DNA from 3 places in the Microbacterium awajiense genome. Region 1 is predicted to be linked to each of the others. Evidence: predicted binding sites of a transcription regulator. Region 1 holds the regulator's gene; each other region holds the start of a gene.
The links. The regulator LexA, encoded in region 1, represses DNA repair genes until DNA is damaged. The targets are predictions, from matches to a motif close to TCGAACANNTGTTCGA.
Positions count from the first base shown of each region.

Region 1 (9,919 bases):
CGTCGGCGGCATCCGGATGCGGGTGTTCGAGCGCGGCGTCGGGGAGACCCTCAGCTGCGGGACCGGGGTGGCGGCCGCCGCGCTCGCGGTGCGGCACTGGGCCGGACCCGCCGCCCCCGACCGCTGGACGGTCGAGGTGCCGGGGGGATCCCTGGGTGTGCGGATGCACGATGTCGACGGCCGGTCGCACGTGCTCTTGGCGGGCCCGGCGACCTTCGTCTATTCGGGCGAGGTCGCGCTGGCGTAGTGGGCCCGACCGGTCGTCAGGGCAGGTCGATCGCCGCGCTGGACGGCGTGCCGTGCCGCCGCACCTTGAGCACGCGGAATCCGCGCGCCGTCGCCGACCGGTAGACGCTGTACCCCTGGGGGAAGGTTGCGGCGAGCCACCGTTGCAGCGAATCGGACCCGAGGTTGCGGGCCACCACCAGCCAGGCATCCGAGCTCTCGTCGAGACGGGGGATCCAACGCTCGAGCAGGCCGTGCAGCTCGCTCTTGCCGACGCGGATGGGAGGGTTCGACCGGATGGTGCGGAACGCGATGTCATCGGGAACATCATCGGGCGTCACGGCGTTGAGGTTGTCGAGTCCGAGTTCATCGGCGTTGCGGCGCACGAGGTCGAGGGCCCGCTCGTTGACGTCGACGGCCCACACCGTCGCGTGCGGGGACTCGAGCGCGAGGCACAGCGCAATGGGACCCCAGCCGCAGCCGAGGTCGAGCAGATGACCGCCCGGCGGCGGAGGCGGCGTGTTCGCGAGCAGAACGCTCGTGCCCGTGTCGAGATGGTCGGGGCTGAAGACGCCGGAGGCCGTGGTCAGTTCGAGCTCGCGTCCGAGCAGATTCACGCGGATGCGCCGCAGATTCTCGGCACTGGCGGGGGTCGCACTGAAGTAGTGATCGCTCCCCATGGCTGACGAGCGTAGCGGAGGACCCTCCCCGTGCGGGAGGCTAGAGTTTACGGATGCTCCGGGCCAGGGGCAGCCGAGGAGTGCGAATGACCGATACCACCACCCACGACGACACCGGCATGCCGACCGACCCGGTCGAGCGCGTGTTGTCGCGTGCCCAGGCGCGTTCGGGCGTGCGGGTGTTCGGGTCGGCGCAGGCGCTGCAGGACGCGAGCACGATCGTCCAGGCCGACACCGACGGCGACCAGTGGGATCGCGAGGAGCGCGCCGCGCTGCGCCGGGTCCCGGGCCTGTCGACAGAGCTCGAAGACGTCACAGAGGTCGAGTACCGGCAGCTGCGGCTCGAGAACGTCGTGCTCGTCGGCGTACACCCGCAGGGCGAGCAGGAGGATGCGGAGAACTCGCTGCGCGAGCTCTCCGCCCTCGCCGAGACCGCGGGGGCCATCGTGCTCGACGGGGTGCTGCAGCGGCGACCCCATCCGGATCCGGCGACTTACGTCGGCCGCGGCAAGGCCGAGCAGCTGCGCGACATCGTCGCCGCGGTCGGCGCCGACACGGTGATCGCCGACACCGAGCTCGCGCCGAGCCAGCGCCGTGCGCTGGAGGACGTCGTGAAGGTCAAGGTGATCGACCGCACCACCGTGATCCTCGACATCTTCAGCCAGCACGCCAAGAGCCGTGAGGGCAAGGCGCAGGTCGAACTCGCCCAGCTCGAGTACCTCCTGCCGCGTCTGCGCGGTTGGGGTGACTCGATGAGCAGGCAGGCCGGCGGCCAGGTCGGCGCCGGAGGCGCGGGCATGGGCTCGCGCGGCCCGGGCGAGACCAAGATCGAGCTGGACCGACGACGCATCCGCACACGCATGGCTCAGCTGCGTCGGCAGATCCGCGACTTCGAGCCCGCGCGCGACGCCAAGCGCGCAGAGCGGCGCCGCAACACGATCCCGTCGGTCGCGATCGCCGGGTACACCAACGCGGGCAAGTCCAGTCTGCTCAACCGCCTCACCAGCGCCGGAGTGCTCGTCGAGAACGCGCTGTTCGCGACGCTCGATGCCACCGTGCGCCGCAGCGAGACGACGGACGGTCGGGTCTACACGCTCACCGACACGGTCGGCTTCGTGCGCAACCTGCCGCACCAGCTCGTCGAGGCGTTCCGCTCGACGCTCGAGGAGGTCGGCGACTCCGACGTCATCGTCCACGTCGTCGACGCCTCGCATCCCGATCCTGCGGCGCAGCTGTCGACGGTGCGCGATGTCATCGGCGAGGTCGGAGCCCGCGACACCCGCGAGCTGGTCGTCTTCAACAAGGCCGACCTCGTCGACGACGACACGCGCATGCTGCTGCGCGGTCTCGAGCCGTCGGCGCACTTCGTGTCGTCGCGCACCGGCGAGGGCATCGCCGGGCTGCGCGCCGCCGTCGAGGACGCGCTGCCGGTGCCGGCTGTGGAACTGCACGCGCTCGTGCCGTACGACCGCGGAGAGCTCATCTCGGCGATCCACGAGCAGGGGATGCTGCTGTCGCAGGCGCACGAGGCCGACGGCACCGCCGTGCACGCCCGGGTGAACGAGCACCTCGCCGCGCGACTGGCCCCGTTCGTCCGCTGACCTGGCAGGGCACCTCTACTTCTTCCGTCGAGCGGACCCGAATGCACGCCAGACGCGGCGTGTCGCGGGCATTCGGGTCCGCTCGACGAGGGGCGGGGGGGTCAGGGGGTCGACAGGTCCAGCGGCGCGATCCCGGACGGGGCGAACCCGAAGACGGCCCCGAGGAACGACAGCTCGCTCTCGAGCGCGTCGACGACGGTCTCGGCGCGACGGAAGCCGTGCCCCTCACCCGGGTACAGCACGTACGCGTGCGGCACGCCGCGGGATGCGAGCGCGTCGCGGATCGCCTCGGCCTGGGAGGGGGGCACGACCGCGTCCTCCGCTCCCTGCAACAGCAGCATCGGCACGTCGAAGCCGTCGGCGTGCGTGAGCGGCGAGCGCTCGATGTACAGTCCCTCGGCTTCGGGCAGCGGACCGATCAGCCCGTCGAGGTAGCGCGCCTCGAAGTCGTGCGTGTCGGTCGCGAGCGTGCGCGCATCGCCGACGCCGTAGCGCGAGATCCCTGCCGAGAAGGCATCCGTCCGCGCGATGGCGCACAGCACCGTCCACCCGCCGGCCGAGCCGCCGTCGATCGCGATGCGCGCCGGATCCGCGCCGGCATGCCCGCGTGCCACCGCCGCCACGTCGTCGACGTCGACGACGCCCCACATGCCGCGCAGGCGCTCGCGGTACGCGCGGCCGTACCCGGTCGAGCCGCCGTAATTGACATCGAGCACACCGATGCCGCGACTGGTGAAGTACGCGATCTTGCCGGATGCCGCGCCGCCGACGTGGCTGGTCGGTCCGCCGTGCACGAGCACGATGTACGGCGGCTTCTCGTCGTCGGCACCCGAGAACACCGGGTTGGTCGGAGGGAAGTCGAAGGCGTGCACCGGACCATGCGGGCCGTCCACGGTCACCTCGCGGGCGATCGGCGTCCACTCCGGCTCCCACGCGGGAGTGCCGCCGTGCACCAGCAGGGGGTCGGCGGGGTGGTCGACGTCGACCACCCACAGCCCGGGGGCGTGGGCCGTGGTGCCGGCCACCAGGACGCGCGTGCCGCGGACGTCCTCGATCGAGGCGCCCGCGATGACGCCGAGATCGAGCTCGGACTCGACGCCGGTGGCGGGATCGATCACGACGACGCGGTCGCGCCCGTGGGTGCGCACCGCGACGATGCGGCCGTCGTCGAGCGCGCCGTACCAGCGCAGCCCCAGCACCCACAGCGGTCCGCCCGTGTCGGCATCCGCCTCGGCGACCGGCGAGTGTCGCAGATCCGCCGTGAGTCGCAGCCGCCAGAGGTTCCACCGTCCGGTCGGGTCGTCGCTGTAGAGCAGGTCGTTCTCGCCGATCCACGTCGGCTGCAGCGGCGCGCTCGCGCCTCCCGCGACGGTGGCCCACTGCACCACGACGCCGTCCTCGAGGCGTCCCACGCGCAGCTCGGTCGTGTCCCACGGCATCGAGGGGTGATCCCACGCGACCCATGCGAGGTGCGACCCGTCGGCCGACAGTGCCGGCTGGGCGAGGAAGTCGCTGTCGGCCGCGACCGAGATCAGTGCGTCCGCGTCGAAGGCCGCGCGACCGTCGAGAGGGATCTCGACGATGTCGCGCACCGGAACGGGGGCCCGGCGGTGGTCTTCGCGCACCGCCAGCAGGCGGCCGGAGGCGACGACCAGTCCGCCGAACCGCATCGACGAGTCGGGCGGCGTCAGCGGTTCGGGCTCGCCCGCACCGGGGGCGAGCACCCACACCCGCTGATCGGCCTTCTCGACGAACAGCAGGCGGCCCTCGGCATCAGCTGCCCACGACCCACCGCCGTACTCGTGCACGCGCGATCGCGCGTTCCACGGGGCGGGAAGGACGACGGATGCCTCGCCGTCGGCACCCCGGCGGAACACCCCCGTGCGTCCCGCCTCGGCGGGCACGGTCATTCCCCACCAGATGTCATCGCCGACGAAGCGCGCTCCGTCCACACGGGGTGCGGATGCCGTCACCTCCTCGGCGCTGAGCGGGGAGGGCCAGGATCCATAGGGCAGCGTCGTCACGCCTTTACGCTACGACCTGTCGCGTCGGCGTGGGCGGCCTCGGTCTCGTCCGCTGCGGCTTCCGTCTCGACCCCCTCGGCCTCTGGCGGCGCTGCCGCCACCACGGGGTCGTCGTCGGGCGAGCGCTGCACCAGCACCGCGACCAGCCACACGAGCAGGGCGAGCACGACGACGAGGATGACGTCGCCGAACGAGAGCGGGCGCAGCAGGAAGAGCGAGAGGATCGCGATCACCAGGATGATGATCCTCACCAGCACGCGCTGACGGTACATCCACTCGCCGAAGGCGCCGGTGTCCAGTCCTCGTCGACGCAGACCGGTGCGCGCGCCGGCCGACAGCGACGCGGCGAAGCCGCGCACCCGCGCGGCCGACGACCATCTGCCGGCGAGCCATGCGGCGACCGCGATGACGAGGCCGAGGAACACCAGCACGACGGCCGTGTCGCGCATCGCGCCGACCACCGTGAAGAAGATGGTGTCGAGCGTGCGCGAGGGAATGCCCAGATTGCCGGCGCTCAGCCCCAGCACCGCGCCCGCGGCAGTGAGGCCGATGGCCAGCGCCCCCGAGCCGAGTGCGAGGGCGATCCCCACGCCCATCGATGCGGTCGAGCGTCGACGGGCGATGAGGATGCCGGCGATCGCCAGCGCCAGTGCGACCACGGGCAGCCACCAGCCGACTGTGACGGCGAGTCCGTAGACGGTGCCCACGATCACCAGCGCGTCCGACTGCGCGACGATGATCGTCGTGTCGATGGCCGGGATCGCGGAGGCGAACCCGAAGCCCTGCTCGACGAGACGGTCCTTGAGCTCATCGACGATCGGTCCGAGCTCGATGCCGACGGCGCCCGATCCGTCGATCGTCACGGCGCCGCCCTCGTTTCCGGTCGCGGTGGCCACAAGCGCCCGATGACTGGCGATCAGTGCACGCTGCCAGACGGCTGCGAAGGCATCCGACTCCACGATGCGCGTCACCGACGTGTCGATGAGGCTCTGCACTCCCGACACGGCCGGCGCCCGCAGCAGGTTCAGCGCGGAGATGGCCGAGGGCGGAAGGTCGAGCCCGGCGATGCCGTCGAAGACATCGTCCGTGATGCCCTCGATGTCGACGGATGCGTTGATCGCCGCGGTGGTCTGATCGATGACGAGCTGCTGAACATCGGGGTCTTCGGCGAGCGGGGCGAAGGTCTGGACGAACGCCTCTTCGCTCACCAGCTCGGTGCGCGCCCAGGCGCCCACGACCGACAGCGGCACCAGGATGCCGGCGAGCACGATGCACACGGCCGACAGGATCGCACGCCAGAGGCCGGGTCGCCGCTCGCGGGCAGGCGGCTCCGTCGTCGGCGGCTCGCCCGTGTCGGCAGCGGCGCGCAGCCGCTCGTTCTCGGCCTCGAGTTCGCGGATGCGCGCGGCGAGATCGACGGTGTCGGACGAGTGCGAGGAGTTGGCCATGCGGCCATTCTGGCGGATGTGGGCAGCCGCGCGGGGAAACCGCTCCGGATCAGACGGCGCGCAGCACGGCGACGACTTTGCCGAGCACGACGGCCTCGTCGCCGAGGATCGGCTCGAACGCCGAGTTGCGGGGGAGCAGCCATGTGTGGCCGTCGCGCTGACGGAATGCCTTCACGGTCGCCTCGCCGTCGAGCATGGCAGCGACGATGTCGCCGTTGACGGCATCGGACTGCACGCGCACGACCACCCAGTCGCCGTCGCAGATCGCCGCGTCGATCATCGAGTCGCCGACGACCTTGAGCATGAACAGGTCGCCCTTGCCTACCAGCTGGCGGGGGAGCGGGAAGATCTCCTCGATCTGCTCGTCGGCGGTGATCGGCACGCCGGCGGCGATGCGACCGACCAGCGGCACGAGTGCGGCGTCGCCCACCGCGGGGGCGGTGTCGGCGGGGTTCTCGGCCGCGGTTCCCGGCAGGTCGATCAGCACCTCCATGGCGCGCGTCTTCCCGGCGTCGCGGCGCAGATAGCCGCTCAGCTCGAGCTGGTTGAGCTGGTGGGTGACGCTCGACAGCGACTTGAGGCCGACGGCATCGCCGATCTCTCGCATGCTCGGCGGGTAGCCGTGACGCGCGATGGATCGCTGGATGACCTCGAGGATCGCCATCTGCTTGTCGCTGAGGCTGCGGCGGCGTCGCGTCTGCGGCTTCTCGCGCCCGATCGCGTCGTTCATGTCGTGCTCCCGTCTCGCCGCCCGTCACCGTCGACGACTGCAGCGGTCTTCGAATGTCGGAGGTGCGTGATGTGGTGTTCCCATCGAAACGGTATCCGATGGTCGGCCCCACGCGAGCGAAGCGCCCGCGTGTCGTGTTCCGAACATCGAGACCCGTTGTCGAGGTTGACAGAACGAGTGTATCGAAGATAGCTTCGGAAAAGAGCTTCGCATCCGGCCCTCCCGGCCGAGTGCCGGATGCGAAGCTCTCACCGCAGAAGGAGGAGACATGACCGCGATCGCGCTTTCCGCACATCCGACGATCCGCACCACCCGACTGCGTCTCACCGTGCGAGGTCGTCGCGTGCTGGCCGCCGTCGCGGCCCTGCCCGCCGCGGCCGCCCTCTCGTTCGCGATCATCGGCGGCGGAGCCGCGATCGCCGGTTCCGACGACGGGGCGCCGGCCGCCTCGTTCCAGACCGTGACCGTCTCGTACGGCGAGTCGCTGTGGTCGATCGCCGAAGAGGTCGCCCCCGGCGCCGATCCGCGCGACGTGGTCTATGCCATCTCCCGTCTCAACGCCCTCGACGGCGCCGCACTGCAGGTCGGGCAGACGCTCGCGATCCCTGCCGAGTACGCGGCCGACCGCTGAGGCCGCGCCCTAGCATGGAGCGGTGACAGCTCGACTCGACGACCTTCCGATCCGCGATGATCTGCGCGGGCAGACGCCCTACGGTGCTCCCCAGGCTCCGCTGCCGGTCGCGCTGAACGTCAACGAGAACACGCATCCGGTCCCGGAGGACGTCGCCGATGACATCCTCGACGCCGTCGCCCGCGCCCTCGGCGAGGTGAACCGCTACCCCGACCGGGAGTTCACCGCGCTGCGCGAGGCGTTCGCCGAGTACCTGGGCCACGGTCTCGACCGCGACGGCATCTGGGCGGCGAACGGATCCAACGAGGTACTGCAGCACGTGCTGCAGGCCTTCGCGGGCCCGGGGAGGACCGCGTTCGGCTTCGCACCCACGTATTCGATGTATCCCCTCCTCGCACGCGGCACCGGGGCCGAGTGGATCTCCGGCGGCCGCGCGGCGGACTTCTCGGTCGCGCCCGAGGATGCGGCATCCCAGGTCGCCAACGCCGCACCGGACGTCGTGTTCCTCTGCGCGCCGAACAACCCGACCGGTACGCCTCTGGACCTCGAGACCATCGCCGCCGTCTACGACGCCACCGACGGCGTCGTCGTCGTCGACGAGGCCTACCAGGAGTTCGCCCCGCGTGACACGCCGTCGGCGCTCACGCTGCTGCCCGGACGCGAGCGCATGGTCGTCTCGCGCACGATGAGCAAGGCGTTCGCGTTCGCCGGCGCGCGTGTCGGCTATCTCGCCGCCGACCCCGCTCTGATCGACGCTCTGCGACTGGTGCGGCTGCCCTACCATCTCAGCGCGCTCACCCAGGCGGCCGCGACCGCGGCGCTGGGGCATGCTGAGACCATGCTGCGGATGGTCGACGACATCGTCGGGCAGCGCGACCGCATCTCGGCCACGCTCGACGCCCTCGGCTACGAGCCGTACGAGTCCTGGACGAACTTCGTGCTGTTCGGCGGGGTCGATGATCCTCGCGCGACCTGGCAGGCGCTGTACGACCGCGGCATCCTCATCCGCGATGTGGGCATCCCGCACCACCTGCGGGTCACGGCCGGCACCGAGCAGGAGTCGACCGCGTTCCTCGACGCTCTCGCGTCGATAGACTCGGCGGCATGAGCACCCACCGCGCGGCCGCGCTTCGACGTGCCACGAGCGAGTCGACCGTCGAGCTCGAGCTCGATCTCGATGGGTCCGGTCGCAGCCGCATCGACACCACGGTGCCGTTCTTCGACCACATGCTCACCGCCTTCGCGAAGCATTCGCTCACCGATCTGACGGTGCGCGCCTCGGGCGACACCGACATCGACGCCCACCACACCGTCGAAGACGTCTCGATCGTGCTCGGGCAGGCGATCGGCGAGGCGCTGGGCGACAAGGCCGGCATCTCGCGCTACGGCGACGCGCTCGTCCCGCTGGATGAGGCGCTCACCCAGGCGGTCGTGGATCTGAGCGGTCGCCCGTTCCTGGTCCACACCGGTGAGCCCGACGGCTTCGAGCACCACCTCATCGGTGGGCACTTCACGGGCTCGCTCGTGCGCCACACGTTCGAGGCGATCGCGTTCCACGCCGCCATGACCGTGCACGTGCGCGTGATCTCGGGGCGCGACCCCCATCACATCGCCGAGTCGGAGTACAAGGCGTTCGCGCGGGCGTTCCGGCAGGCCAAGGCGCTCGACCCGCTCGTCGACGGCGTGCCCAGCACCAAGGGCGCTCTATGACCTCCAGGCCGCTCGTCGCGGTCCTCGACTACGGCTCGGGCAATGTCCACTCAGCCGTCAAGGCGCTCGACGCCGCGGGCGCCGATGCGCGACTGACCACGGATCGCGCTCTCGTCCTCGAGGCCGACGGCCTGGTCGTGCCCGGCGTCGGCGCGTTCCGGGCTGTCGCCGACGCGCTGCGCGCGACGCGCGGCGACGAACTCATCGACCGCCGATTGGCCGGCGGACGACCTGTGCTGGGCATCTGCGTCGGGATGCAGGTGCTGTTCGAGCACGGCGTCGAACGCGGCGACGACACCGAGGGACTGGGCGAGTGGCCGGGAGCGGTCACCGAACTCGACGCGCCGGTGCTTCCCCACATGGGCTGGAACACCGTCGAGGCGGGGGAGGGCTCCGTGCTGTTCCGCGGGATCGAGCACGAGCGCTTCTACTTCGTGCATTCCTTCGCCGCCCGGTCATGGCAGCTCGACGTTCAGCCGCCGTTCCCGCAGCCCACTCTGACCTGGTGCACATACGGCGGGCCGTTCCTCGCCGCCGTCGAGAACGGACCCCTGTCCGCCACGCAGTTCCACCCCGAGAAATCGGGGGAGGCCGGCATCCGCCTGCTCTCCAATTGGATCGGCGGGCTCCGCAGGGCTACTCTCTGAACTCGTGCCGTCCGCGGGAGCACCAGACACCGCCCGAACCCCGCGCCAGGAGCCATGAACGATTTCGCGTCCAGCCCGGAGCTGATCCTGCTTCCCGCCGTCGATGTCGCCGGGGGGAAGGCGGTCCGCCTCACCCAGGGTGAAGCCGGCAGCGAGACGAGTTACGGCGACCCCGTCGACGCCGCTCTCGAATGGGTCCGCCAGGGGGCCGCGTGGATCCACC
Region 1 is NZ_BAAAYU010000001.1:66,284-76,202, forward strand. Features, by position in the region: gene dapF (diaminopimelate epimerase) at 1-247, shown strand, start outside; gene ABD663_RS00340 (class I SAM-dependent methyltransferase) at 264-905, opposite strand; gene hflX (GTPase HflX) at 992-2,506, shown strand; gene ABD663_RS00350 (prolyl oligopeptidase family serine peptidase) at 2,608-4,530, opposite strand; gene ABD663_RS00355 (hypothetical protein) at 4,527-5,978, opposite strand; gene lexA (transcriptional repressor LexA) at 6,028-6,708, opposite strand; gene ABD663_RS00365 (LysM peptidoglycan-binding domain-containing protein) at 6,977-7,339, shown strand; gene ABD663_RS00370 (histidinol-phosphate transaminase) at 7,362-8,447, shown strand; gene hisB (imidazoleglycerol-phosphate dehydratase HisB) at 8,444-9,049, shown strand; gene hisH (imidazole glycerol phosphate synthase subunit HisH) at 9,046-9,696, shown strand; gene priA (bifunctional 1-(5-phosphoribosyl)-5-((5-phosphoribosylamino)methylideneamino)imidazole-4-carboxamide isomerase/phosphoribosylanthranilate isomerase PriA) at 9,751-9,919, shown strand, end outside.

Region 2 (9,919 bases), on a different contig from region 1:
CGAATCCGCACTGCTCACGAACTCGCGCGGTGAACCGAATCTGAACTCGGAGTTAAAGGCCGAGATCGATACAGCGGATCAAGTCGACCTGCTCTGCGCATTCGTTAAGTGGCACGGCGTGAGACTTCTCGAGGCAGAACTTCAACGACTCCGGCGCCGCGGCGCATCGTTCCGCATCATTACTACTACCTACCTGGGCGCCACCGAACGCGCCGCCATCGATCGCCTCGCTCGCGAGTTCGGCGCCCAGATCAAGGTGCAGTATGACTCGCTGCGCACTCGCTTGCACGCCAAGGCATGGCTGTTCCGCCGACGCAGTGGCTTCGACACGTCGTACGTCGGCTCGTCGAACCTCTCGCGGGCGGCACTGCTCGACGGAGTCGAGTGGAACGTCCGACTTTCGAGAATCGGGACACCGGCACTGCTGGAGAAGTTCCAGGCAACGTTCGACACGTACTGGAACGACACGAGCTACGAAGTGTACGACCCTGATCATGACCGCGACCGCCTTGATGACGCCCTTGCTGAGGCATCGGGCGCTGGCCGCCATGGTCGTGAGACGGTCTCACTCTCCGGGCTGGAGGTGCGACCGTACCCGTATCAATTGGAGATGCTGGATGCGCTCGCAGCGGAACGAGGGGTGCACGGCCGTCATCGGAATCTGGTCGTCGCCGCGACTGGGACGGGAAAGACGGTACTTGCAGCACTTGACTATCGCCGGCTCGGAGGGTCCGCGCGGTCACTCCTGTTCGTCGCCCACCGGAAGGAGATCCTCACCCAAGCCCAACGCACGTATCGCGAAGTGCTGACGGATCCCAACTTCGGTGAGATCTACGTCGCGGGCAGCCGGCCGGAACGGTGGGAACATGTCTTCGCGAGCGTTCAGTCATTGACGTCCTATGGCGTCGAGAACATACCTCCTGACGCCTTCAATGTTGTCGTCATCGATGAGTTCCACCATGCGAGCGCCGCGACATACCGCCGACTCCTCGATCATCTCCGCCCCAAGGAGTTGCTTGGATTGACGGCGACCCCCGAGCGCGCTGACGGCAACGATGTACTGGGCTACTTCGATGGTCGTATTGCCGCGGAGCTACGACTATGGGACGCGCTCGGTCAAGAGCTTCTGTCGCCATTTCACTACTTCGCCATCGCTGACGGAACCGACTTGTCTCGCGTTGCATGGGTGCGCGGTGGATACGACACCGCTCAACTCTCGGAGCTATTCACCGGCAACGACGCTCGCGCGCGAATCGTCGTCAAGGAGCTCGTCGACAAGGTCATCGACACCTCCGGCATGCGAGCGCTGGGCTTCTGCGTTGATGTCTCGCACGCGGACTACATGACACGGGTCTTCAACGCCGCCAACATCCCCGCCTTGATGGTGAGCGGCGATGGGCGCACCGGCGCGCCTCGCGACGAGGCGCTGCGGAAGCTCCGAAACCGCGAAGTAAACGTCCTCTTCTCTGCAGAGCTCTTCAACGAGGGGCTCGATGTACCCGACGTTGACACGGTGCTGTTCCTTCGCCCGACGGAGAGCGCAACGATATTCCTCCAGCAGCTTGGTCGCGGATTGCGTCGCACCCCTGAGAAGGCGGTCCTCACAGCTCTCGACTTCGTGGGGCACCAACGCAAACAGTTTCGGTGGGATCGGAAGCTGCGTGCTCTCACGGGCATGACCCGACAGGCGCTCACTCGCCAGGTGGAGCACGGGTTTCCGTTCCTTCCCTCGGGGTCGCAGATCGTACTCGACCGACAGGCGCAGGGCGCGATTCTCGAGAACCTGAAAGGACAAGTCGCTAACCGGTGGAGTCAGCTTGCTGCCGAGCTGCGTTCCTATGGCGATCTAACGCTGGAAGCCTTCCTGAGGGAGGCCGGGGTGGAACTCGCGGACGTCCTGAAGCGAGGGCAGTCCGGGCGCTCTTGGACCCATCTTCGGAGAGAAGCAGGACTGCCCACGGCTAGCGGTGCTGAGCACGAGAGCTACCTGTTGAAACGTGTCCGCGCCCTAGTCCACGTTGACGATCGAGAACGGGTGCAGGAGTATCTCGCCTTGCTTGCTGACGATGCACCGGCCTTTTCAGACTTGTCCGCGCGAAGCAAGCTGTTCGCCGAGATGCTGTTCTTCTCCCTGTGGCCGGACGGGGGTGGACTCGATTCGGTCGATAACGGGTTGCGAATTCTCAGGAGTGAGCGAGCCGTACGCGACGAGCTAGCGGCTGCGATCAAGCTCTCGTTCGACACTGCCCGACACGTGCCCTCCCCGGTACTGGGCCGTCTCGCTTGGATGCCACTGCGCGTCCATGCCCGGTACCAGCGTGAGGAAGTCCTCGCAGGCCTCCGGTACGCAAGTCTCCAGCGGCGACCGAACTCGTTCCGAGAAGGCGTGCTCTACGTCGCCGACGAGAACATCGACGCTCTCTTTGTCACGCTGAAGAAGTCCACAGCCGCATTCTCTCCGAGCACGATGTATCGCGACTACCCCATTAGCGAAAGACTCTTCCATTGGGAGAGTCAGTCCGTGACGACAGTGGCCTCACCAACCGGCCAACGGTATCTCGCCGGATCGAGCGACGTCCTCCTGTTCGTGCGTGAACAGAAGGAGAACGAACTCGGGACCTCGCCCTACCTATTCCTTGGCAATGCCAAGTACGTACAGCACGTCGGTGAACGGCCAATCGCCATCACATGGAAGCTCGATCGCCCAATGCCGTCCGACTTCTTCCAGCGCGCGGCTGTGGCAGCGCAGTGAGCATTGTGGTTGGCGCGGTTATCGTGCGCGACGGGATGGTGCTTGCGGCGCGACGCCTTCGGCCGGTTGAGCTCGCTGGCAAGTGGGAATTCCCAGGAGGCAAGGTCGAGGACGGCGAGGACCTCACTGCGACTCTTGTGCGTGAGATTGACGAAGAGTTGAACTCACGGATCAGTGTGATCGAGGAGATCGCTGATGAAGGTTCGCCGTGGCGCATAAGCGACAAGCATGCTCTTCGCCTGTTCCTGGCGACCGTTGGCCCGGAGGCACCGTTGCTCAGCGTTGACCACGACGAAGTCCGCTGGCTACCTCCTGACAGGCTGAGCGAGGTTGACTGGCTCACGTCGGATCGCCTTGCGTTGTCAGCTGTGCGTCGTGCGGTGGAACGATTCCAGCCGCCGACCAGTGGAATGGAATGCGGCTCGGTCGATAGCGACAGCAAAGCGTAGGTGACCGTAGACATACCGCGTCTCAATGTAGGTGGGCGCTGACCTCCGGGCGATTCCTGTCCCCCAAAATCCCGACAGCGCAGACACCCTCCGCACCGCTAGCGTCGCTCATATGCGGCATCCGGCATCGATCCCCCACGTCCCCAGGGCGCAGAGCGGATAGACCACGGACCATGTCTCCCCTCGCCCTCGCCCTGATCCTCGCCATGCTGTTCGCCGGCGCGGTGCTCATCACGCTCGGCGTGCACACGTTCCGCTACCGCCCCCAGTACGAAGCAGGCGAGGCGAGCGCCGTCGGATGGTGCGGACTCCTCAGTTCCATGGTCGCCCTGCCCGGCGTCATGCTCGTCGGCGGAGCCGTGCTCGTCGCGGCACTCCAGATGCCTGCTGCGTGATCACCCGGCGACGACGCCGCTCACCACGGCTCCCCGCGATCCGTCCCCGGTTTCAGAATCAGCCGCTCATCCTGCTCCCGCCGCCGGCACGACTCCGCGAACGCTCTGGCAAGACCGGCATCCGCCAGGAGTGCGTCGTACTCCGCCTCGGTCAGCGCGTAGTACTCCTCGTAGTCGGTGAGCGTGTTCGACACCGGAATCGACAGGTAGGCCGTCGCCGATTCCTGCTCGACACCGAGCGCATACCCCGCCTCGCGGTCGACGAACGAGCTCACGAACCTCACGGCGCCACGGTACCGCCGGGCGGCATCCGGCCGACGGTGCACCGGCCCTGACCAACGCGCGGCCGCCGGCGCGCTGCGCTGCCGTTTCCTGCGACTGCGCCGTCGGGCGACGCAGCGTTCGCAGGAAACTGCCGCAATCGAACGGCGGCTGCCCGACTCAGCCAGTCGCCTCGCTCAGCCGCTCCCACACGCGGTGCGCCGCGAGCAGCCCGAGCATCTCGCGAACGACAGCGGATGCCGACCCCACGACGACACCGGGCTCGCCGGCATCCGCATCGAGCCGCTCGAGCACCGACGACGCCGCATCCGCGACGCCGATCGCCTTGGCGTGTCGGTACACCTCGTCGAGCAGACGCAGCACGCGCGGGTCGTCCGACTTCGCGAGCACAAGCACAGCGTCGAGCTCGACGCTCGCGGCGGTGTCGGGCGTGCGCTGCACGGGGATGTCGCCGAGCAGGCCGCCGTGCGGAGCGATGACGAGCGGGACGACGGATGCCTCATCGAGGGCCGTGCGCACGGCCGCGAGCTCTGCGGCATCCGTCTGGTCGTCGGCGATGATGCCCACCATGCGCCCGTCGATCGGCCACTGGTCGCCGACCATCCGCAGCGCCGGACTCGGCTCGGGCTCGCCCACCTCGATCGATGCGTCGGGCACGGGCAGCCCGAGCGAAGCGGCGACGCTCGCGCAGAGGTCGGCGTCGATGTTCGCGAGCGCCGCCAGCTGACGCTCCTTGATCGTCTGCTCGAAGCACTTGCCGAGCTCGAAGGCGTACGCGTCGGCGACGTGCTGCTGCTCGACCGGCGTCAGCGACAGGTAGAACAGCCGCGCCTGCGAGAAGTGGTCGTCGAAGCTCGCGGGCTGACGGCGCTCCTTGACCGACTCTTCGACCCGCGCGGGAACCTCGATGAACGCCCCCGCATCCGCACCGGCATGGAACGGGCATCCGCCGTCGAGCGAGTTGGGGTGGTACGGCGCGACGCCTGCGTGCACGGCGGTCTGATGCATCCCGTCACGGAGCATGTCGTTGACATCGGTGTGCGGACGATTGATTGGCAGCTGCGCGAAGTTGGGTCCGCCCAGGCGCGTGATCTGCGTGTCGAGGTACGAGAAGAGTCGCCCCTGCAGCAGCGGGTCGTTGGTGACGTCGATGCCCGGCACGAGGTGGCCGGGATGGAAGGCCACCTGCTCGGTCTCGGCGAAGTAGTTGGTCGGATTCGCGTCGAGCGTCATCGTGCCGATCACCTGCAGCGGGGCGAGCTCTTCGGGCACGATCTTCGTCGGATCGAGCAGGTCGATGCCCTCGAACGTCTCGTCCGGCGTGTCGGGCATGACCTGCAAGGCGAGCTCCCACTGGGGGAAAGCCCCGGCCTCGATGGCGTCGGCGAGGTCGCGACGATGGAAGTCGGGGTCCTTCCCCGCGAGAAGCTGCGCCTCCTCCCACATCAGGCCGTGGGTGCCGAGCGTGGGTCGCCAGTGGAACTTCACCAGGCTCGTCTCGCCGGCCTCGTTCTCGAGCCGGAAGGTGTGGATGCCGAAACCCTGCATCATGCGATACGAGCGCGGCAGCGCGCGGTCGGACATGTTCCAGATGGTGTGGTGCTGCGCCTCGGTGTGCAGCGAGACGAAGTCCCAGAAGGTGTCATGCGCCGACTGCGCCTGCGGGATCTCGCGATCGGGATGCGGCTTGCCGGCGTGGATGACGTCGGGGAACTTGATGGCGTCCTGGATGAAGAAGACCGGGATGTTGTTGCCGACCAGGTCGTACACGCCCTCTTCGGTGTAGAACTTCGTGGCGAAGCCCCGGGTGTCTCGCACGGTGTCGGCGGAACCCCGCGAGCCGAGCACCGTCGAGAACCGCACGAACACCTTCGTGCGAGCGCCCGCCCGCAGGAACGCGGCCTTGGTCACGCCCTCGGCCGCGCCGTTCGCCTCGAAGACCCCGTGCGCGGCCGCACCGCGGGCGTGGACCGCGCGCTCGGGGATCCGCTCATGGTCGAAGTGCATGATCTTCTCGCGCAGGTGGTGGTCCTGCAGCAGGACGGGCCCGCGCGGCCCCGCCTTGAGAGAGTGATCGGTGTCGGGCAGCCGGGTGCCCTGCGCGGTGGTGAGGTGGGCGCCCTGCTGCGCGACCGCCTCGGCGGGCAGATCGGTGGCTGCTCCCGTGGGCGTCCGCGTCTCGGGACCACGCTGATCGGCCTTCGGCGGCAGCGGCTCGCGGGGCGTTGTCGGCTCGTCGAAGCTGGGCGGCTCGGGCGCCGGTGCGCCGGGAATGGTGGGCTGGTCGTGCGTGCTCACGTGGCGTCCTCCTCGGGGGTCGTGTCGGGAGGATAGGCACGCGAACCCCGCCGCCGGCACGGGGTTGACACGGCGCGCTCGCAGTGAGATTCTCCGCCGGTTTGCTCGGCGCGCTCGCGTGACGAGGACCGAACTCACCCAGCAGACGGCGCGCGTGCTCGCGCGGGTCGCCGACGGCAACCCTTCGTGAAGTTCGGAGTCGGCCAGATGCGGCCGACATTCGAACGAATGTCCGAGCTCCCTGTCATGATGAAACCATGACGACGACGGCCACCGCTCCCGCCGGGATCGCGGCCGCGCGACTGGCGCCGATGGTCGACGAGATCGTCGATATCCGCCGGCAGATGGCCGCGCTTCAGGCGCGCGAAGCGCGGGTGCTGGCCGCGGCGGGCGCGATCGCCGACGAGTGGGCCGATGCCGAGCCCACCCGGTCCGACGCGGAAGTGGCCCGCCGCTCGGTCGCGGCCGAACTGGCGGCGGCACTGCGCGTGTCCGACCGCACGGTGCAGCGCCAGCTCGCCGAGGCCGAGCGGCTGGTGGGCTCGTTCACCGAGACCCTCACCTCGCTGCAGAAGGGCCGCATCTCGCTCGCGCACGCGCGGATCATCGTCGAGGCGGGCGATCGCATCACCCACCCCGAGCTCATCGCCGACTACGAAGCGAGCGTGCTCGCCTATGCCGAGGCCGAGTCGGCCTCACGGCTGCGGCCGATCGCGAAGCGGCGCGCGGAGTGGTACCTCGACGAGACGATCCGCGAGCGCCACGCCGCCGCCGCGCGCACCCGCGCCGTGCAGGTGTACGACGTCGACGACGGCATGGCCGAGATGCTGCTGACCGGTCCGGCCGTGATCGTCTACGGCATCCACGACCGCCTCACCCGCATGGCGCGCGAGGTGACGGATGCCGACGCCCAGGCGATCCGCGAGGCGCGCGAGGCGCTGAAGGCGGCCGAGCGCGCCGCGAGAGCGGCCGCGGGTGACGCGAACGCCACCCCGGCGGCCATAGACGAACTGGCGGATGCCGCCGAGCGCGCCCGCACCGGCCTCGACGACCTTGTCGCAGCCCGGCGGTCGCTCGACGAGATCCGCGCCGACCTCGTCGCCGACCTGCTGCTCGCCGCGGACCCCGTCGCCCACGTCGGATCCGTCGACACTGGCCTCGCCGCCATCCGCGCGACGGTCCAGGTGACCGTTCCGGTGCTCACGCTGCTCGACTCGCCCGTCGACGATCCCTTCGACGCCGTCACGCTCGCCGGGCACGGCCCGATCGACCCCGACACGGCGCGCGAACTCGCCCGCACCGCCCCCGGATGGGACCGCATCCTCACGCATCCGATCTCGGGGACGGTCCTCGCCGTCGACCGGTACCAACCCAGCAAGAAAATGCGCCGGCTGCTCGCGGTGCGCGACCGACATTGCCGATTCCCCGGATGCCGCCAGTCCACCGCCCGCAGCGACATCGACCACACCGTCGCGTGGGTCGACGGCGGCACGACCGCCGTCGAGAATCTCAGCCATCTCTGCCGTCGACATCACACGCTGAAACACCACACGCCGTGGTCGGTCGTGCACAAGCCCGGTGGCGTGCTCGAGTGGACGAGCCCCGGCGGCAGGGTCTACCCCGACCACCCGTCATCGGGAGTGCACTTCACCACGGACGCCGAGTTCGATCCGGCCCCGTTCTGAAGCCCGCCGCGCGGGATGCCGTCACTCCGCGTCCGCTGTATCGCGTCCTGCGGCCGGTCGTCAATCCCACACCGACCGCCGCGACGTGTCATACGGTCGGGACATGCCCGCGACCGACCCCGCCACGGCCGCCACCCCGACCCGCGCCGCCTCCACCCCCGTCCCGCGACGATCGGACGCGCCCTGAACCCTCGACATCCTGCCCCGATGCTGTCGGTCGTCATCCCGGTCAAGGACGACGCGCCGGCCCTCCGGCGGTGCCTCGAAGCGCTCAGCCGCCAGACGCGGCATCCCGATGAGATCGTCGTGGTCGACAACGCCTCCACCGACGCCTCGGCCGACGTCGCCGCGCAAGGGGGCGCACGCGTGATCCCCTGCGCGACGCCCGGGATCGCCGCGGCCTCGGCCTGTGGCTACAACGCGGCACGCGGAGACGTCATCCTTCGCCTCGATGCCGACTGCATCCCCGCGCCCGACTGGATCGAGACCGTCGTCGCCGCGTTCGTCCGCCGACCGACGGCGTCGGTGGTCACCGGCGGAGCGGTGTTCACCGACGGACCGCCGCGGCTTCGCCGCCCTCTCGCGGCGCTCTACCTCGGCGCGTACGTGACCGTCGGATTCGTCACCCTCGGGCACGCGCCGCTGTTCGGCTCGAACCTGGCGTTCACCCGGCGTGCGTGGCTGCGGGTGCGCGACCACGTGCACCGCAGCGACCCCGAACTGCACGACGACCTCGACCTGTCGTTCCACCTCGGCGAATACCACCGTGTGCGACTGATCCCGGCGCGCACGATGGGCATCTCGATGCGCCCGTTCGACGACCCGCAGGCGTTCGCGCGGCGGATCGCGCGGGGCTTCCGCACCGTCATCACGCACTGGCCCTACGACCTGCCGCCGCTGCGGTGGGACCGCCGCCTGCTGCGACGCACCCTCGCCGCCGCGCGTCGCCGCGATCGGCCGGCATCCCGAGGCCACGCATGAGCTCGCGCGTGCTCGGCATGATCGACGAGGCCTCGCTGCACGTGATGACCTTCAACGTGCGCCGGCCGCTGGGGCGGTTCGCCCTGCGCCGCGCCGACCGGTGGGCCGAGCGCCGCGAGCCCCTGTTCCGGATGCTGCGCACCGAGCGGCCGGCGATCCTCGGCTGCCAGGAGGTCATGCCCGAGCAGCTCCCCACCCTCACCGAGGCGCTCGGCGACGGCTACGCGTTCGTGGGGCACGGACGCTCGAAGCGAGGCGACGGGGAGTCGTGCCCGCTCTTCTTCGACGAGCATCGACTCGAGCTGCGGGAGTGGAGCCAGACCGCGCTGTCGGACCGGCCCCACGAGCCCGGGTCACGGTCGTGGGGCAACCTGATCCCGCGCGTTCTCGTCACCGGCGTCTTCCTCGACCGACGCTCGGGCGGGCACCTGTGCGTCATGAACACCCACCTCGACCCGTTCTCGTCGCGGTCGCGGGTGCGCGCCGCCGAGGCGATCCGCATCGACGCTCGCGCCCGCGGCATCCCGACCGTCATCGTCGGCGACGCCAACGCCTCGCCCGGCTCGCGCACCGCGCGCGCCCTGCTCGGTCGCGGCGAACTGCGCGACGCCTGGCTCGCCGCCGACGCACGCACGACGCCCGAGTGGGGCACCCTCGCCGGCTACCGCCCGCCGCGCCCCGGCGCGCGCATCGACTGGATCGTCACCACACCCGACGTCGGCGTGCGCACCATCGGCATCGGCGGGCAGCCGACATCGGGCGGTTGGCCGTCGGATCACCTTCCGGTGCATGCTGAGGTGCACGTCGACGCGAAGGAGGCGACATGATCGACAACCTGCTGCGTCCGCCGCGCACGCCCGCCGAGTTCGTCGCCGACGCCCTGCGGGTGGTCGGCCTGCTCGGCATCGTCGTCGCCGCGCTCGTCTTCGAGCCGACGGATGCCGGCATCCTGGCGGCGGCGCTGCCGTTCCTGCTCGTCCCCCGCCTGCTGGGAACCACGGCCTGGTTCGACATCGTCAGCACCACCGTCATCCTCGTCGCCGCGTGGAGCAACGTGATCGACCTGTACACGACCCT
Region 2 is NZ_BAAAYU010000005.1:79,705-89,623, forward strand. Features, by position in the region: gene ABD663_RS07200 (DEAD/DEAH box helicase) at 1-2,752, shown strand, start outside; gene ABD663_RS07205 ((deoxy)nucleoside triphosphate pyrophosphohydrolase) at 2,749-3,201, shown strand; gene ABD663_RS07210 (hypothetical protein) at 3,375-3,596, shown strand; gene ABD663_RS07215 (hypothetical protein) at 3,617-3,880, opposite strand; gene ABD663_RS07220 (catalase) at 4,038-6,176, opposite strand; gene ABD663_RS07225 (HNH endonuclease signature motif containing protein) at 6,434-7,861, shown strand; gene ABD663_RS07230 (glycosyltransferase family A protein) at 8,069-8,842, shown strand; gene ABD663_RS07235 (endonuclease/exonuclease/phosphatase family protein) at 8,839-9,669, shown strand; gene ABD663_RS07240 (DUF2238 domain-containing protein) at 9,666-9,919, shown strand, end outside.
Region 2: the regulator LexA is predicted to act here: its motif matches at 6,397-6,412, upstream of ABD663_RS07225 (HNH endonuclease signature motif containing protein).

Region 3 (9,919 bases), 990 kb from region 1:
CTCGTCGCGGGCCTGCGCGACCGCGGACACGAGGTCGACGACGTCGCCGCGTATCGCACCGTCGCGCGAGAGCTGGCGGCGGGCACCCGCGACGCGCTCGCCACGGGCGAGATCACCGCCGCGCTCGTCACGTCGGGCAGTGTCGCCCGGTCGCTGGCCTCCCAACTCGACACGGGAAGCACACCGCTGGTCGCGTGCCTCGGCCCGCTCACCGCCGCCGACGCACGCGCGGCCGGACTGGACGTCGACGTCATCGCCCCCGAACGCACCGTCGAGTCGCTGGTCAGCGCACTCGCGGCACATCTGTCACCCTCCGAGGAGGTCCGCCCATGACCGAACCCGCCTCTTCCGGCTTCCCCGCCGTGCGCCCCCGGCGCCTGCGATCGAGCCCCGCGTGGCGGCGACTGACCGCCGAGACCCGGCTCGACCCTGCCATGCTCGTGCTTCCGCTCTTCGTGCGCGAAGGCGCTGACCGACCGGTTCCGATCACGTCGATGCCGGGCGTCGTGCAGCACAGCCTCGACTCGCTGCGGGCCGAGATCTCGCGCGCCGCGGCCGCCGGTCTCGGCGGCGTGATGCTGTTCGGCGTCCCCGAGACGAAGGACGCCGTGGGATCGGGAGCGACCGATCCCGACGGCATCCTGAACGTCGCGACGCGCCTCGCCGTCGCCGAAGCGGGCGACGCGCTCGTCGTGCAGACCGACCTGTGTCTCGACGAATTCACCGACCACGGCCACTGTGGTGTCCTCGGCGCAGGCGGCCGGGTCGACAACGATGCGAGCCTCGAGCGCTACCGCGCGATGGCGCTCGCACAGGCCGACGCGGGTGCGCACCTGCTGGGGCTGTCGGGGATGATGGACGGCCAGGTCGCCGCGGTGCGCGAGACGCTCGATGCCGCCGGCCACCCAGACGTCGCGCTGCTCGGCTACGCGGCGAAGTACGCGTCGGCGTTCTACGGTCCGTTCCGCGAGGCCGTGCAGTCGTCGCTCGTCGGCGACCGGCGCACCTACCAGCTCGACCCCGCGAATCGGCGCGAGGGGGCGCGCGAGGTCGCGCTCGATCTCGCCGAAGGAGCCGACATCGTGATGGTGAAACCCGCCATGAGCTACCTCGACGTGCTGGCGGATGCCGCCGCCGCCTCGCCGGTGCCGGTCTGGGCGTACCAGGTCAGCGGCGAGTACGCGATGATCGAGGCCGCCGCCGCGCACGGCTGGATCGACCGCGAACGCGCCGTCGCCGAGTCGGTCACCTCGATCGTGCGTGCCGGCGCCGACGCGGTGCTCACCTACTGGGCGCTCGAGCTTGCGGAGGGGATGCGACGATGACGCGCAACGACGAGTCGGCCGCCCGCGCGCGGCGCGTGATCCCAGGTGGGGTGAACTCGCCGGTGCGTGCCTTCGGATCTGTGGGTGGCACGCCGCTGTCGATCGTGTCGGCGCAGGGTGCCATGGTGACCGATGTCGAGGGGAGGGAGTACGTCGACCTCGTCGCATCGTGGGGACCGGCGCTGCTCGGCCATGCACACCCCGACGTCGTGGCGGCGGTGCAGGAGGCGGCCGCGCGCGGGCTCTCGTTCGGCGCGAGCACACCGGGTGAGACCGAACTCGCCGAGGCCGTCGTCGACCGGATGCAGGTCGGGGGAGTCGCCGGGATCGAGCGGCTGCGCCTCGTGTCGACGGGCACCGAGGCCACGATGACCGCGATCCGCCTCGCGCGCGCCGCCACCGGCCGCGACCTCGTCGTCAAGTTCGCCGGGCACTATCACGGTCACTCCGACGGGCTGCTCGCCGACGCCGGGTCGGGCCTGGCGACCTTCGCGCTTCCGGGGTCGGCCGGGGTTCCCACCGTGATCGCGGCCCAGACGCTCGTTCTGCCGTACAACGACCTCGACGCGGTCGAAGCGGCGTTCGCGGCGCATCCGGGACGCATCGCGGCAGTCATCACCGAGGCCGCCGGCGCCAATGCCGGCGTGCTCGCGCCGCAGCCCGGGTTCAACGCGGCCTTGGCGCGACTCGTGCGCGACCGCGGTGCGCTGCTCATCCTCGACGAGGTGCTCACCGGCTTCCGTGTCGGTCCCGCCGGCTGGTGGGGGCTCGAGGCCGCCGGCGCCGAGCCGGCCTGGGTGCCCGACATCGTCACGTTCGGCAAGGTCATCGGCGGGGGGATGCCGCTGGCCGCGCTGGGTGGTCGCGCCGAGGTGCTCGACCTGCTCGCGCCGCTCGGCCCCGTCTACCAGGCGGGCACGCTGAGCGGGAACCCCGTCGCGGTCGCGGCGGGCATCGCGACGCTGCGGCTCGCCGACGCCGACGTGTACGCGCGGGTGGACGCGGCTGCCGAGGCGGTGGCATCCGCTCTGCACGACGCGCTCGAGGCCGCCGGTGTCGCCCATGTCGTCTCACGTGCCGGCAGCCTGTTCTCGGTCGCGTTCCGCGAGGGCGAGGTGCGAAATTACGATGACGCGCGCGATCAGCAGGCCTGGCGCTACCCGCCGTTCTTCCACGCGATGCGCGAGGCGGGGGTGTCACTGCCGCCGAGCGTCTTCGAGGCGTGGTTCCTCACCGCGGCCCACGGCGATGCGGCACTCGAGCGCATCCGCGCCGCCCTTCCCGCCGCCGCCGCGGCCGCCGCGCAGGCCCCCCGCCCCTAGGCTCGAGCGGACGAGTATGCACGCGACACGCCGTGCGTAGCGGGCATACTCGTCCGCTCGATATCGGGGGGGGGCGGGGGGAGTCAGCCGGCCAGCGCGGGCTGGCGGCCGCCGGCCTCGAGGCGCTCGGCAGCGATGCCCTCTGCGGCGGCGAGCGGCGTGACGCCGCGGGCGTCGGCATCGTCGAAGATGCGGCGCACGGTCGCGCCGATGCCGGCGACGCGTTCCATCACCTGCGCGCGGGTGCCCTGCTCCTTGGCGACGAGGTCGAGGTAGATGACGCCGCCCGCGTTCACCACGAAGTCGGGGGCGTAGAGGATGCCGCGTGCGGCCAGCCGCTCGGCGCCGCTGCGGTGGGCGAGCGGATTGTTGGCAGGACCGCAGACGGCGCGCGCGTCGAGACTGTCGATGACGTCGTCGGTGAGCAGTCCGCCGATGCCGGCCGGTACGAACACGTCGGCGGGAACGAGGTGCTCTTCTCCCGGCGGGCACCACGACGCTCCGAGTTCGACGGCGAGATCGCGCTTGACGGGGTTGACGTCGGTCACCGCCAGCGTCGCGCCTTCGGCGGCGAGGCGCACAGCGAGGCGGCTGCCGACCTGGCCGAGTCCCGAGATGGTGATGCGGCGGCCGGCGACCTCGGAGCTGCCCGTGACCCGCTCGAGCGTCGCGCGCAGCGACTCGTACACGCCGAGGCTCGTCGGTCCGGCGGGCTCTCCCGAACCGCCGACCGAGTCGGGCAGGCCCACGACATGCTCGGTGCGCTCGCTCACCACGAGCATGTCCTCTGTGGTGGAGCCGACGTCTTCCGCCGTGCGGTACAGGCCGTGCAGCGACTCGACGGCGTCGCCGAGGTCGAGGAAGGCGGCGCGGCGCCGCTCGGCGTCGAGGTCGGTGCCGGGCGTGAGAGCGATGACCGCTTTGCCGCCGCCCGCGTCGAGGCCGGCCGCCGCGTTCTTGAGCGTCATCGCGGCCGAGAGGCGCAGCACGTCTGCGAGTGCGTCGTTCCAGTGCGGATAGTTCCACAGTCGGGCGCCGCCGAGCGCGGAGCCGAGCACCGACGAGTGCAGCGCCACGGCGATGAACAGGCCGCTCCGGCGGCCGGTGATCACCTCGACGCGTTCGTGGGTGAAATCGGGAAGAGACGGAGACGGGATCATCGGAACCTCTTTCGGCCGGCCTTGTGGGCGCTGCGCTGCGGATGCCGCGGCTTTGCGGCATCCCCTTCTATGACACCACCGCATCGCGGTCTGATCAACCAGCACCGTGCAGATACAGCAGAACGCTCAGTCGCGGCCAGCCGCAACCGGGTGTGGCGCGTCAGATTGCGTGGTGACCGCGCTCAGATCGACGCGGGGACCCGTCAGCGCACGCAGCGCATAGAGGATCGTCGCGAGATCGACGAGCTCCTGGATGAGCGCACCCGCGACGGCGGGGATGACTCCGGCGGTCGCGATCAGCATGAGCCCGATGCTGAGGCCGATCCCGATGCCGATCGCGGTGTACGCGACGCGCAGCGTGTGACGGCCGATCGACACCGCATCGGCGACGCCCGCGATCGAGTCCTGCAGGATGACCGCGCCCGCGGCATCCCCGGCCGCCGTCGAGCCCTTCGCACCCATCGCGATGCCGATGTCGGATGCCGCGAGAACCGGGGCATCGTTCACGCCGTCGCCCACCATGAGCACCGGCCGCGGGCGCAGCTGCGCCGCCAGATGGACCTTCTCAGGCGGCAGCAGTTCGGCGTGCACCTCGGTGACGCCCACCGCATGGGCGATCGCCTCGCCGGTCGCCCGTGCGTCGCCGGTGAGCATCGCCACGCGTTCGACGCCGTGCTCGCGCAACCAGGCGATGACCGCCCGGGCTTCGGGGCGCGCGTCGTCGCCGAGGATCAGCGTCCCGGCGAACCGGCCGTCGACCGCCGCGTAGGCGGCGACCTGGCCGGGAGCGAACTCGGTGTGCACCGTGTCGGGGGCGAGCCCGGCGGTGAAACCCGGCTTGCCGACCGCGATGGTGCGCCCGCCGATCGTCGCGGTGACGCCGTTCGTGGCGACCTCGGATGCCTCATCGGCGCGCTCGAGTCGCAGGCCGCGCGCCTGGGCCGCGCGGCGCACCCCGTCGGCGATCACGTGTGTCGAGTACTGCTCGGCGCTCGCAACCAGGGCGAGCAGCTCGTCGGGGTCGATGCCGGGGGCGGGACGCACCTCGATGAGGTCGGGTCGCCCCTCGGTGAGGGTGCCGGTCTTGTCGAACGCCGCCGAGCGCACGCGCGCGAGCTGCTCGATCACGGCGCCCCCCTTGACGATCACGCCGGCACGCGCGGCGCGTGACATGCCGCCGAGGAAGGCGACGGGCGCGGCGATCAGCAGCGGGCACGGCGTCGCGAGGACGAGCACCTCGGCGAAGCGCGTCGGATCGCCTGAGACGGCCCACGCGGCGCCCGCGATGACGAGCGAGACGGCCGTGAACGGTATGGCGAACCGGTCGGCGAGCCGCACCGTCGGCGCCCTCGACGCCTGCGCTTCGCGCACGAGCGCGACGATCTGCTGGTACTGGCTGTCGGCGCTGCGGCGCATCGCGCGCACATGCACCGCGGTCGAGCCGTTCACCGAGCCCGAGAGCACCTCGTCGCCGACCACTCGGGTGACGGGCAGGCTCTCACCGGTCAGCGAGGACTCGTCGAACGAACCCGCGCCGGCGATCAGCACGCCGTCCACCGGCACGACCTCCGCGGGTCGGATGAGGAGCACGTCGCCGACCTCGACGTCGTCGGCGGCGACATCCTGCACCTCGTCGGAGTCGAGGTCGCCGGGATGAGCCAGCACGTGCGCGATCCGGGGAGAGCGATCGAGGAGCGCGGTGAGTTCGCGCGTCGCGCGGCGGCCGGCGTAGTCCTCGAGCGCCTCGCCTCCTGAGAGCATGAGCACGATGATCAGCGACGCGATGTACTCGTCGACCGCGAGCGTGGCCACCATCGCCACCACGGCGAGGATGTCCAGGCCGATGTGCCCGCGCACGACGTCGCGGATCATCCCGATGAGCGTCCACACGATGACCGCCGAGACGTACACGACCGCGAGCCACCGCGCCGCGTCGTCGTCGCCCGTGAACAGCAGTACCGCCACGACGGCGCCCACGACGAGCGTCGCGACGATCACCGGGTAGCGGAGCACGCCGCGCAGGAACCTCATTCCTCCAGCCTGGCCGGTACCGGGGGCGGGTGCCAGGGACTTTAGGCTGACGGCATGCCCGATCGCTACACGCACGGCCATCACGAGAGTGTGCTGCGCTCACACGACTGGCGCACGGCCGAGAACTCGGCCGCCTACCTCCTGCCCCACCTGCACGCGGGGATGTCGCTGCTGGACGTCGGCAGCGGCCCCGGCACGATCACCGTCGACCTGGCGCGGCGGGTGGCTCCCGGCCGGGTCGTCGGGGTGGATGCGTCCGCCGACGTCGTCGAGCGTGCTCGCGCGGCGGCATCCGCTCACGGTGTCGACGTCGCGTTCGCGGTGGGCGACGGGTACGCGCTGGATGCCGCGGACGGGGCGGTCGACGTCGTGCACGCGCATCAGGTGCTGCAGCACGTCACGCGTCCCGTGGACATGCTGCGCGAGTTCGGCCGCGTCGTCGGCCCCGACGGGCTGGTCGCGGTGCGCGATGTGGACTATGAAGGTGTGATCTGGCATCCGCGCATCCCCGCGCTCGACGACTGGCTCGCGCTCTATCTCGCGGTGCACCGCCACATCGCGGGGGAGCCGGCGGCCGGACGCATGCTGAAGTCGTGGGCGATGCAGGCCGGATTCCGTCGGATCGAGGCGACGGCGAGCGTGTGGCTGTTCGAGTCGCCGGAGGACCGCGCGTGGTGGGGCGGGATGTGGGCCGACCGCGTGCTGCAGTCGACGTTCGCCGACCACGCGGTCTCGTCCGGGCTCGCCGACCGTGCCGATCTGGAGCACATCTCACGGTCCTGGCGGGAGTGGGCCGAGGCCGACGACGGCTGGCTGCTCATGCCGCACGGCGAGGTGCTCGCGCGGCTCTCACGCTGAGCGAGCAGAGCGAGACGAACCGGCGCTTCGGTCAGAAGGGTGGGTCGGTGCCGTTGGTGACGGGTGTGAAGGTGGGTGTGCGCCGTTCGGGGTGGACGGTGTAGATGCGTCCGGTGGGTGAGGTCCATTCCAGGATCCCGCCCGGTTGTTGTCGTACCGTCCAGTTGCCGTGGTGTTTGACCGTGTGGTTCCCTTTGCACAAGGGGGCGAGGTTGGCCTCGGTGGTGGTGCCGCCGTGCTCCCATGCGATCGGGCAGGTGGGCGGTGGTGCCGTCGATGAGCAGGTCCAGGGCCACGTCGGCACGGGCCTGGTCGAGGGTGCGGTCGTCGTCCCCGCACGCGGCGATGGGGTTCGCGATCGCCGACACCCGACCGTGCGCCGCCTTCAGCTCGACGGCGGGGCCGTGGATGGACAGCCACCCCATCCCGTCCACATCGTCCTGGTACACCACCCGTCGCCGGGCGACCGCGGACGCGTGACGTTCCGCGAGCGTCACCGACCGCACGGCCGCGATCCGGTCACCGAACGCCCGCCGGAAGGACCCGACCGGCAGTTCCTCCGCCAACGCGAGCCCCTCCGCGGCGAGCTGGTCCTGCAGGTCGGGTTCGACCTCGCGCATCAGGTCGACGAACGCTTCGGCGTGGGTCTGGGTGATGTTCGCCCGACCCAACGCTTCGAGCACCGCCGGGTACCGCGAGGTGAGCGCGTCGGCGAGGTCCAGCAGCCGGTCCGCGGCGTACTCGGTGATCCGCAACGCGGCGGCGATCTCGAGCCGCAAAGACCGCAGCGCGATCTCCATCGACGCCCCATACGTCACACCGGTGACCGCGAACCGGCGCATCACCCCGACCGCTTCGATCCGCTCCGCAGCCATCGTCGCCACCGCCGCATCCGCATCCAGCAGCATCGTCAACCCGCTCAACGTCTCGGGCGCATACGCCTCCTCGAACGCCATGCCCGAGAAGCTCCCCATACCTCGACTTTAGAACATATCTACGACATTCCCGGGATCCTGACCGCCGACCATAGGCTGGTGCCGTGACCGACCACCTTCCTGCGCGCAGCCGCCTCGTCCACGACGCATTGCGCGCCGCCGGGATCACCGGCGACATCATCGTGCTGCCGGACGCCGCCTCCACGGCACCCCTGGCCGCCGCGGCCCTGGGAGTCGACGTGGGCGCGATCGCGAACAGCCTCGTCTTCTGGTCCGACGACGAGCCGCTCCTGGTGATGACCAGCGGCTCCCACCGCGTCGACACCGCCGCGCTGGCCTCGCGACTCGGACGCACGAAGATCGCCCGCGCGACGCCCGAGCAGGTGCGCGAGGCGACGGGCCAGGCGATCGGAGGCGTGGCGCCGACCGGCCACCCGTCGCCGCTGACCACCATCGTGGACGAGGAACTCGCGCAGTACGACGAGATCTGGGCCGCAGGGGGCACCCCGCACACGGTGTTCCCCCTGACGTACGACCAGCTCGTCGCGCTCACGGCCGGAACCGTCGCCAAGGTCGACTGACCTACGACGGGCGCCGGCTGCCGTAGAGCCGCCGTTCGAGCTCGGCTGCCGCGTCGGCCGCACGCGCTGCGAGCTCGTCATCGTCGCGGGGCTGATCGGTCGGCCACGTGAGCGCGATCGCCGCAGCCGGCCAGCCGGCGTGGTCGCGCACCGCCACGCCGACCGAGCGCAAGCCCAGCGTCACCTCGCCGTCTTCGGTCGCGTATCCCCGTGTGCGAGTGTCGCGCAGCACCGCGCGCAGTTCACCGGGGCGCCGCGGACCGCGGCCGGTGCGATCGGCGAAGGCCGAGGCATCCGGGTACAGCGCCCGCACCTGCTCGCGGGGGAGGGCCGCGAGCATCGCGCGCCCCGTCGCGGTCAAGTGCGCGGGCAGGCGCACGCCGACGTCGGTCACCAGCGCCGGGCGGCGCGGCGCGCGCTCCTCGACGATGTACAGCACGTCGCGACCGGTCATCACGGCGAGGTGCGCGCTCTCGCCGGCGTCGTCGGCCAGGGCGGCGACACGGGCGCGACCCAGCCGTGCCAGCGGCTGCTGGCGGGCATAGCCGCCCGCCAGTTCGAACGCGGCCGCGCCCAGTCCCCAGCGTCGGTCGCCCGGCAGGTGCACGACGAACCCGTGCTGCTCGAGGGCCGCGAGCAGGTGGTAGACGCTCGAGCGCGGAATGTCGAGTTGATCGGCGAGGGTGCGGGCGGCGACGGGCCCCCGTTGGCGCGCGAGGAACGCCAGCATCCGCAGCGTCTGGTCGGCGGCGGGCACCTGCGGGCGGGGAGCGGCTTCGTCTGGCATACCAGACACAGGATGTCACGAACCCCTGTCGCGGGCGAGGGGAGGGGTGTGGAATCGGAGCATGACCACCGTCACCACCTCCGTCGCCGCCGTCACCCTCGGCGCGGCGCCCCTCACCCCCGCGCAGGTCGTCGCCGTCGCGCGCCACGGGGCGCGGGTCGAACTCGATCCCGCCGCGATGGACCGCGTCGCAGCATCCCGTGCCTTCATCGAGGGACTCGCCGACGACCCCGAGCCGCACTACGGCATCTCGACCGGCTTCGGTGCGCTCGCGACCACCTTCATCGCGTCCGAACGCCGCGCCCAGCTGCAGGCGAGCCTCATCCGCTCGCACGCAGCCGGCACCGGGCCCGAGGTCGAGCGTGAAGTGGTGCGCGCGCTGCAGCTCCTGCGTCTGCAGACGCTGGCGACGGGGCGCACCGGCGTGCGACCGGTGGTCGTCGAGACCTATGCCGCGATGCTCAACGCCGGCATCACTCCGGTCGTGCGCGAGTACGGCTCGCTCGGCTGCTCGGGCGACCTCGCCCCGCTGTCGCACGTCGCGCTCGCGGCGATGGGCGAAGGCCGCGTGCATCTCGCCGACGGCCGCGCCGCCGCGGCATCCGTCGCCCTCGCCGAGGCGGGCATCACCCCCCTCGAACTGCGCGAGAAGGAGGGGCTGGCCCTGATCAACGGCACCGACGGCATGCTCGGGATGCTGCTGCTCGCCCTGCACGACCTGTCGAACCTGCTCGACGTCGCCGATGTCGCCGCCGCCATGTCGGTCGAGAGTCAGCTCGGCACCGATGCCGTGTTCGCCGCCGACCTCATGGCGCTGCGCCCGCAGCTGGGCCAGGCCGCGTCGGCCGCGCACCTGCGCACCCTGCTCGCGGACTCGCCGATCGTCGCCTCGCACAAGGGCCCGGAGTGCACCCGCGTGC
Region 3 is NZ_BAAAYU010000001.1:1,057,550-1,067,468, reverse strand. Features, by position in the region: gene ABD663_RS05325 (uroporphyrinogen-III synthase) at 1-333, shown strand, start outside; gene hemB (porphobilinogen synthase) at 330-1,325, shown strand; gene hemL (glutamate-1-semialdehyde 2,1-aminomutase) at 1,322-2,647, shown strand; gene ABD663_RS05310 (Glu/Leu/Phe/Val dehydrogenase family protein) at 2,731-3,807, opposite strand; gene ABD663_RS05305 (heavy metal translocating P-type ATPase) at 3,934-5,838, opposite strand; gene ABD663_RS05300 (methyltransferase domain-containing protein) at 5,893-6,696, shown strand; partial or broken gene ABD663_RS05295 (DUF222 domain-containing protein) at 7,014-7,538, opposite strand; gene ABD663_RS05290 (YbaK/EbsC family protein) at 7,736-8,212, shown strand; gene ABD663_RS05285 (IclR family transcriptional regulator) at 8,214-8,999, opposite strand; gene hutH (histidine ammonia-lyase) at 9,061-9,919, shown strand, end outside.
Region 3: the regulator LexA is predicted to act here: its motif matches at 7,681-7,696, upstream of ABD663_RS05290 (YbaK/EbsC family protein).